Regions from separate parts of the Sulfitobacter aestuarii genome, predicted to be linked through region 2. Evidence: riboswitches for the same ligand, from Rfam matches in the RefSeq annotation. Region 2 holds a riboswitch; the other holds the start of a gene.

Region 1 (4,407 bases), on a different contig from region 2:
GCATCGAGCGCGTCGATCACCTCGGCCACTCTGACATAGTCATAGCGCATGGCGATGTTGATCTCGTCGAGCACCACAAGGTCGAACTCGCCACTCTGCATCATCTCGCGCGCCTTGGAGAAGGCGGCCTGTGCAGCCGCGATGTCGCGCTCCTTGTCCTGAGTGTTCCATGTGAAACCATCGCCCATCGTGTGCCAGGTGACGCCGCCGACGTCTTCGAGGAACAGCCGCTCGCCGGTCTTCCACTTGCCCTTGATGAATTGCACCACCCCGACCTTCTGCTTCCAGCCAAGCGCGCGGATCACCACGCCGAAGGCGCTGGAGGATTTGCCCTTGCCCGCCCCGGTATGGACCAGCACCAGCCCCTTCTCCGGATCCTGAAGCTCTGCGACCTTCGCACGTTGCTCGGCCTGACGGGCCTGCATCTTCTGTTTGTGGGCGTCCTGGTCTGCGTCCGACATGGGGTTCTCCTTGTCCAAAATTCTGCGCACCATATGCGCTGGGGCGGCGAGGTAAAGCCTCAGGCCTTCGGATCGGTGACCGATCGCGCCTTGGACCGGTCCATGCCGAGCTGGCTTTCCCGCCAGATCACCAGCGCCCCGGCGGCGATGACCAGCAGCGCTCCCGCGAGCATCACCATCGTCGGCAGTTCGGAGAAAAAGAAATACCCGATCACTATGGCGAAGAGCATCGAAGTGTAATCATAGGGTGCCAGCATCGACACCGTGCCGAAACGATAGGAGGAGGTCACCAGGATCTGCGCGACCCCTCCGATCAACCCGGCCAGCGCAAGCAGCGCCGCGGTTTCCCAGCTTGGCACGACCCAGCCGAAGGGCAGGGTCAACAGCGCCAGCAGCGAGGCGGTGACGGAAAAATAGAAGACGATGGCGGCGGTATGTTCGCTCTGCACCATCTGGCGCAGGTGGATTTGCACGAGGCTGCGCATCATCGTGGCCATCAGGACCAGCAGGGCACCGATCGTCGCGGTCTGTTCCATCGTGCCGATATCGCTGAAACGCGGCCAGAGAATGATCATCACGCCTACCAGCCCGAGCGCCACCGCGGTCACCCGGACGAGCCTGATCTGCTCGCCCAGCAGGACAGCGGCGAGGATCACGGTGAAGATCGGCGCGGCGAAGCCGATGGCTGTGACCTCGGGCAGGGGCAGCAGGCCCAGGCCGGCAAAGGTCAGCCCCATTGCGGTCGTACCGAACAGCCCGCGCCAGACATGGACCATCGGGTTCTTCGCTTTCAGCCCATAGGCAAGCTGCCCGCGCTGCGCGAGCCAGATCAGGATTACCGGAATGGCGAAGAAGGAGCGGAAGAACACCGCCTCACCGGGAGGCACTTCATCTGCGGTGGCCTTGATGATCGCCGACATGAACGTGAAAAGCAGGATCGCCGTGACCTTGAGGCCGACACCGAGGGCCGGACGGGCGGAGAAATCCTCGACCTTTGCCACCTAGACCTGCCTCACGCTTGCGGGCCGATCTGTCCGCGGTTCTGCCCGACCTGTCCACGATGCAGCAACATGTGATCGAGGATCACGCAGGCCATCATCGCTTCGCCAACCGGCACTGCACGGATCCCGACGCAGGGGTCATGACGGCCCTTGGTAATGATCTCGCTGTCTTCGCCGGTCTTGGTGACGGTCTTGCGGGTGGTCAGAATGCTCGAGGTCGGCTTCACTGCGAAACGCACGACGATGTCCTGTCCGGTGCTGATACCGCCGAGAATGCCGCCCGCGTGGTTGGAGGAATAGACCGGCCCCTCCGGTCCCATGCTGATCTCGTCTGCGTTAAGTTCACCGGTGAGCATCGCGGCGGACATGCCTTCGCCGATCTCGACGCCCTTGACCGCATTGATGCTCATCATCGCCGCGGCGAGATCGGTGTCGAGCTTGCCATAGACCGGTGCACCGATCCCGGCGGGCACGCCCCGCGCCACCACTTCGATGATCGCGCCGACGGAGGAGCCCGATTTGCGCAGCCCGTCGAGATAGTCGGCCCATTCGCTTGCCGCCCCCGCGTCGGGCACCCAGAACGGATTGCGCGCGATCTCGTCCCAGTCAAAGGCGTCGCGGTCGATCTTGTGGGGGCCCATCTGCACCATGTAGCCGGTGATCTCGACCTCCGGCGCCATGGCGCGGATCACCTCCCGCGCCAGCCCGCCCGCTGCCACGCGCGCGGCGGTCTCGCGCGCCGAAGAGCGCCCGCCGCCGCGATAATCGCGGATGCCGTATTTCTGGAAATAGGTGATGTCGGCGTGACCGGGGCGGAACTTGTCCTTGATGTCGCCGTAATCCTTGCTGCGTTGATCGGTATTCTCGATCATCAGCTGCACCGGCGTGCCGGTGGTGACGCCCTCGAACGTGCCCGACAGGATTTTCACCGCGTCGGCCTCGCGCCGCTGTGTCGTGTATTTGTTCTGCCCCGGTTTGCGCTTGTCGAGCCAATGCTGAAGCATCTCGGCATCGATCTTCACCCCCGGCGGGCAGCCATCGACGGTCGCGCCGAGCGCCGGGCCATGACTTTCGCCCCATGTTGTAACGCGGAATAGATGGCCAAAGCTGTTGATCGACATGAACGGCACTCCTGTTGCCCTGTGCATATCGCCCGGCGCGGGGTCTCTCAAGGGGATATGGCTTGCATAAGCCTGCGTGCCGCCCTACCTGTTGGCTCACCTCGGGGGGCCGCAAGGCTGATATGCGCGCAATGCGCGGACCCGTTGAACCTGAACCGGTTAACACCGGCGAAGGGAAGGTCCGGAGCTGCATCCGCCTTGCACCTTTCGCCGCAGAGGAGGATGCCATGAAGTATCTTGCATTTGCAGCGGGCCTCGTCGGGGCCTCGGCGGCGCTCGCCGAAACCCCTCAACTGACAGTCTATACCTATGACAGCTTCGTGTCCGACTGGGGGCCGGGGCCGCAGATCGAGAAGGCCTTCGAGACCGAATGCGGCTGCGACCTGAAATTTGTCGGCATGGGCGACGGTGCCGCGCTGCTGGCGCGGCTGAAGCTGGAAGGTGCCCGCTCCGAGGCCGATGTGGTGCTCGGGCTCGACACCAGCCTGATCGCTGCCGCCAAGGAGACGGGGCTCTTCGCCGGAAGCGATGTGGAGGCCGATTATACCCTGCCGATCGAGTGGCGGGATGACGTCTTCGCGCCCTATGACTGGGGCTATTTCGCATTCGTGCATGACAAGGACCTGCAGGCACCCGGCAACTTCCGCGCCCTGGCGGAAAGCGACCTGAAGATAGTCATTCAGGATCCGCGTTCCTCGACCCCGGGTCTCGGGCTGTTGATGTGGGTCAAGGCGGCCTATGGCGACGAAGCCGAGACCATCTGGCAGGGGCTGGCCAACAATGTGGTGACGGTGACCAAGGGCTGGTCGGAGGCCTATGGGCTGTTTCTCGAAGGCGAGGCCGACATGGTGCTGAGCTACACCACCTCACCGGCCTACCATCTCATTGCCGAGGAGGATGACAGCAAGACCGCCGCGGCGTTCGACGAGGGCCATTACCTGCAGGTCGAAGTCGTCGGCAAGCTGGCGGGCAGCGACCAACCCGATCTGGCCGACCGGTTCATCGCCTTCATGGTCTCCGATACGGCGCAATCAATCCTGCCAACCACCAACTGGATGTACCCGGCGGTGATGCCGGAAGCCGGTCTGCCGTCCGGGTTCGACACCTTGATTGCGCCTGAGAAGGCGCTGCTGTTGCCGAATGAGGATATCCCCACGGTACGTGACGAAGCTTTGCAGGAATGGCTCGGCGCGCTGTCGCAATAAGGCCCTGGGCGGGGCGGGCCGCCGCGCTCGGCGTTGCGGTCCTGATCCTGCTGGCGTTGCTGGCGGTGCTGATGCGCGCCGAACTCGGTCGCGGCCTCGGGGCGGCCGACTGGGCGGCGATCCGTTTCACCATCTGGCAGGCAGTTCTGTCCGCGCTGATCTCCGTCGCACTGGCGGTGCCGGTCGCTCGGGCCCTGGCGCGCCGACGCTTCGTCGGACGCGGGATGCTGGTGACCCTGCTCGGCGCGCCCTTCATCCTCCCGGTGATTGTCGCGGTGCTCGGGCTGCTCACGGTCTTCGGGCGTAGCGGCTGGCTCAACACGCTGTTCGGTCAGCTCGGCCTGCCGAGCCTCTCGATTTACGGATTGCACGGTGTGGTGCTGGCGCATGTTTTCTTCAACCTGCCGCTCGCGACAAGGCTGCTGCTGCAGGGCTGGCAGTCGATCCCGGCGGAACGGTTCCGCCTTGCCGCGCAGCTCGGATTGACCCCGCGGGCAACATTTCTGACGCTCGAGTGGCCCCTGCTGCGCCAGGTCGTGCCGGGAGCCCTGGCGCTTATCTTCGTGATCTGCCTGACCAGCTTTGCGGTGGCGCTGACCCTTGGCGGCGGACCGCGCGC
Region 2 (4,407 bases):
GTCGCCGTCGCCATGCGGCCCGGCGATGCAGCCTGCCTGCGCCTCGGTGCAATCGCCCCAGGGCGCGTCGAAGATCGGGGAGGAGATTCCGATGTCCCCGGCAAAGGCGCTGGCCGATTGCTCGCGGATGCTCGGCGCCCCGGCCTTCCAGCCGAACCGGCCCAGCATCGGGCGGTCGTGTTCGAAGGACCAGACCACCTGCGCGCGCCCGGAGATACCGTCATTGTCGCGGTCCTCGGGGTCGGCCCCGGCGAGGATATCGGCCGCCGGGATCGCCTCGAGCAGGCCGAGGCCGATCATCTGCGGCGCGATGCGCGGCGAGAGCATGGCGTCATGCGCGAGCGGGCCATAGCCGAGATCGGCGGCGGCATAGGTCGGGCGGCGCAGTCGGGCTGTCTCGCCGTCGGAGAGCGCGACCTCGACCTCCTCGTAGCTGACTTCCAGCCGGTATTCGGCCTTCTGGCCCTGCACGGCGAAATCCTGCAGTTGCCCGCCATAGACCGGATCGGGGCGGCTGCGCGGGGTTTCCTCGCCGACGGAGAGCAGGAAGGCCTCGATCTCGCTCATCGGTTCCTCCGGCGTCGCGGGAACGGAGATCCGCAGGAACATCGAAACGGCGCTGTCCTGCGGCCCCTCGGGCGGATGGCCGCGCCCGTCCTTGAGGTGACAGCGCTGGCAGGAGCGGGCGTTATAGAGCGGGCCGAGCCCGTCCGAGGCCAGGGTCGAGGCGGGGGAGGAGACCCAGAGCTTGCGAAAAAGCGCGTTGCCGAGCTTGAAATCGAGTTCGCGCGCGAAGGAGATATTGCCCGAGGGCTGCGAAAAGGCGTCGGGCGTATTAATGGCACGAACCGAGGCGGCACCGCCGGGGCGGGATTCGAATTTCTCGGCCTGCGAAAAATCCTGCGTCAGCGCGGTAACTCCGGCGATCCGCTCCCGTTCGGCAGCGCTGCGCGGGGTGATGTCGAGATGCGGCTGGCTCAACGTCGAGAGATCTGCCGCGCCCGGCTGGGCCAGACACAGGGTCAGGAAGGCAAGGGTGGTGCATCTCATCCGCGCGATGTCCCGCTGTCTCGGCGGGCGCCGTCCCGCCTGCATCGTCAGAAAGATCGAAGGGAGGGCTCCCCCTTCGGGCCCGGGAAAGACGGCGCTTCCCCGTGCGGCGCGGCTTACTGGAACACCGCGTCGGGATTGTCGAGGCTGTCGGAGCCTTCGAAGCCGATCTCCTGCGCCCCGAGTGCCGTGACCGCGCGTTCGATCGAGCGGGTCTGCGCCACCAGCGCATCGACCGCGCCCATGATCAGCGCCTCGCCAGCGGCATTGTCGCGCGCCAGCATCTGGTCGTAGGAGAGCCCGGCTTCGGCGGTGGACTTGATCTGGCCGAGCTTCAGCATCGTGTGATCGAGATCGCGGCGCAGCGCGTCATCGACCGCGCTGTCGGCCTCCGCCACCAGGTCGGAGAGCGAGGCGCCGGTGACCACGCTGCCGTCGATGCGGACATATTCGCCGAGATAGACGTTCCGCATGCCGAGCCCGTCATAGTAATGGCTGTTGTGGGTATTGTCGGAGAAGCAATCGTGCTCTTCCTCGGGGTCGTTGAGCATTACGCCGAGCTTCATCCGCTCCCCGGCCTGCTCGCCATAGGAGAGGCTGCCCATGCCTGTCAGCATCGCCGAGATCCCGGCGGTCTCGTCTTCCAGCACCTGCGCACGGGCGGCGCCGCCTTCGGCCCATTGGGCGCTCATGTATTCGAGATCCGTGATCAGCAGGTCGGTGGCGGCGAGCAGGTAGTCGCCGCGCCGGTCGCAATTGCCGTTGCTGCAAGTCTCGCCGCTGGCGTAATCGGTCCAGGGCCGCGCGCCCGCGCCATGCTCGGTGCCGTTCAGATCCTGCCCCCAGAGCAGGAATTCGATGGCGTGATAGCCGCTGGCGACGTTGGATTCGACCTCGTCGGCCTCGTGCAGAACCTGCGCGATCAGCTCAGGCGTGATCTCGCCTGCGTCGATCTCCTTGCCGGAGAGGGTGAAGGTCGGGTTGGCGATGACGTTGAGCGCCGCATAATCGTTTTCATCCGAGACACCGCCGTAGCTGGCATCGACGTAATCGATCAGCCCCTCGTCGAGCGGCCAGGCATTCACCTTGCCCTCCCATTCATCGACGATCGGATTGCCGAAGCGGAAGACTTCGGATTGCTGGTAGGGCACCCGCGCGGCGATCCAGGCAGCGCGTGCGGCCTGCAGGGTCTGCGGCGAGGGGGTGGCGATCAGTGCCTCGACATGACCGCGCAGATTCCGCGCCGCCTGCAGGCTGTCGCCATAGGTCGCCTCGGCGATGTCGGCATAGGTGGTGAGCACCTCCTGCGGGCTGGCGGCATAGGCGGCGAGGGGGCTCAGCGCGGTGCCGGCCAGCGTGAGAAGCAGCGCATGTTTCATGTGAAAATTCCTTGTGTCGATGCCACGGATGGGCCGCGTTCGCGGTTGAATGGGAGTCGGCATAAGTTGAGCAAAAGACTAAGGCAAGTCAAAACCCACTAATTTAGTCGGATAATTTGCAAGTCTGCCCCCGTGCCGTCCCATCACCTGCGAAAAAAGTTACCCTGCGTCAGTTGCGGGGGATTGCCGCCCGTTTGAACATGGGCTAGGCAGGGCGCATCCGTCGGGGTGCCCTCAGGGGCTGAGAGATGCTTGCACCGACCCGTCGAACCTGATCCGGGCAATACCGGCGTAGGGAACGGGTAAACATGCGCCGACAGGCGCCTTGCACGCCTCCCCCATGCCGTATCGCCTTGACCAATTTTGGAGGCGAGACATGGCCGGAAGCGGTCCCATAGCATTGAGCATTGCAGGCTCTGACAGCGGCGGCGGTGCCGGGCTGCAGGCCGATCTGAAGACATTCTCGGCGCTGGGCGTCTATGGCGCCAGCGTGGTGACGGCGTTGACTGCGCAAAACACATGTGCCGTCACGGCGGTGCATGAGGTGCCCGCAGCGATGGTAGCGGCGCAGATGGCGGCGGTGCTGGAGGATCTCGACGTCAGGGCGATCAAGATCGGCATGTTGTTTTCGGCACCGATCATCGAGGCGGTGGCGCGCGCGCTGGCCGATTATCCGCATCCGGTGGTGCTTGATCCGGTGATGGTGGCGAAATCCGGCGATGTGCTGTTGCAGGAGGCGGCGATCGACGCGATGCGCGGGCTCTTGTTCGCGCAGGCCGATCTGCTGACTCCGAACCTGCCGGAGGCGGCGCGGCTGCTGGGCTGCGGCGAGGCGCGGGACCTTGTCGAGGCGGAGGATCAGGGCCGGGCCTTGCTGGCGCTGGGGCCGAAGGCGGTGCTGATCAAGGGCGGTCATGCGGCGGGGGAGATCTGCACCGACCTGCTGATCCGTCCCGGTCTGGCACCGCTGGAGCTGAGCGCACCGCGTATCGCGACGAAGAACACCCATGGCACCGGCTGCACCTATGGCGCGGCAACCGCGGCGTTTCTTGCACGCGGGCTGACGCTGGAGGCGGCGGTCGGCGCGGCGCATGAATATCTGCAGGGCGCGATACATGCGGCGGATCAGCTGCAGATCGGCGCCGGGCACGGGCCGGTGCATCATTTCTACCGGGTCTGGGGCTGAGATGCGCAAGATCACCATCATCGGCGGCGGCGTGGCCGGACTCACGGCGGCGCGCAGCCTGCGGGACCGGGGCGCCGAGATCACGCTGATCGAACGCGGCGACGGCATCGGCCCGCAGGCCTGTTCCTGGTGGGCCGGGGGCATGCTGGCACCGTTCTGCGAGGGCGAGAGCGCCGAGGAGCCGGTGGTGCGGCTCGGGCAGGAGGCGGCGGATTGGTGGGCGGAACATACCGGCGCGGTGCGTCGGGCAGGCTCGCTGGTGGTATCGGCGGCGCGCGATCAGGCGGATCTGCGGCGCTTTGCGCGGCGCACGACCGGGTTTCGCGAGGTGTCCGGCGCGGAGATTGCCGCGCTTGAACCGGATCTCGGAAGCCGGTTTTCGCGCGGATTGTTCTTCGAGGACGAGGCGCATCTGGCGCCGCGGCTGGCATTGCGGGCGCTGCGGGACGGGTTGGCGCGCGATGGCGTGCGGTTCGAGCGCGGCGAGGCCGATCCGGCGGAACATGCGGCGCGCGGGCTGACCGTCGATTGTCGCGGTTTCGCGGCGCGCGACACGCTGGCGGATCTGCGCGGCGTCAAGGGAGAGATGCTGGTGCTCTCCTGTCCTGACGTGACGCTTTCGCGCCCGGTACGGCTGCTGCATCCGCGCATCCCGCTTTACGTGGTGCCGCGCGATGACGGGATCTTCATGCTCGGCGCGACGATGATCGAGGGCGCCGCCGGACGTCATGTCAGCGCGCGCGCCCTGCTGGAACTGCTCAGCGCCGCCTATGCGCTGAACCCCGCTTTCGG

Evidence for each region. A riboswitch is a leader RNA that binds a small molecule or an ion and turns the genes downstream of it on or off. The one in region 2 is predicted to bind thiamine pyrophosphate.
Region 1: another riboswitch for thiamine pyrophosphate. It lies ahead of thiB (thiamine ABC transporter substrate binding subunit); the one in region 2 lies ahead of thiD (bifunctional hydroxymethylpyrimidine kinase/phosphomethylpyrimidine kinase).

The regions. Positions count from the first base shown of each region.
Region 1 covers NZ_JBHUMP010000001.1:350,963-355,369, reverse strand. The annotation lists gene cobO (cob(I)yrinic acid a,c-diamide adenosyltransferase) at 1-461, opposite strand, end outside; gene ACFSUD_RS01810 (DMT family transporter) at 521-1,462, opposite strand; gene aroC (chorismate synthase) at 1,474-2,583, opposite strand; TPP riboswitch at 2,676-2,777, shown strand; gene thiB (thiamine ABC transporter substrate binding subunit) at 2,811-3,788, shown strand; gene ACFSUD_RS01795 (thiamine/thiamine pyrophosphate ABC transporter permease ThiP) at 3,764-4,407, shown strand, end outside.
Region 2 covers NZ_JBHUMP010000003.1:357,799-362,205, reverse strand. The annotation lists gene ACFSUD_RS06245 (di-heme oxidoreductase family protein) at 1-1,050, opposite strand, end outside; gene ACFSUD_RS06240 (imelysin family protein) at 1,167-2,429, opposite strand; TPP riboswitch at 2,644-2,744, shown strand; gene thiD (bifunctional hydroxymethylpyrimidine kinase/phosphomethylpyrimidine kinase) at 2,806-3,615, shown strand; gene ACFSUD_RS06230 (FAD-dependent oxidoreductase) at 3,617-4,407, shown strand, end outside.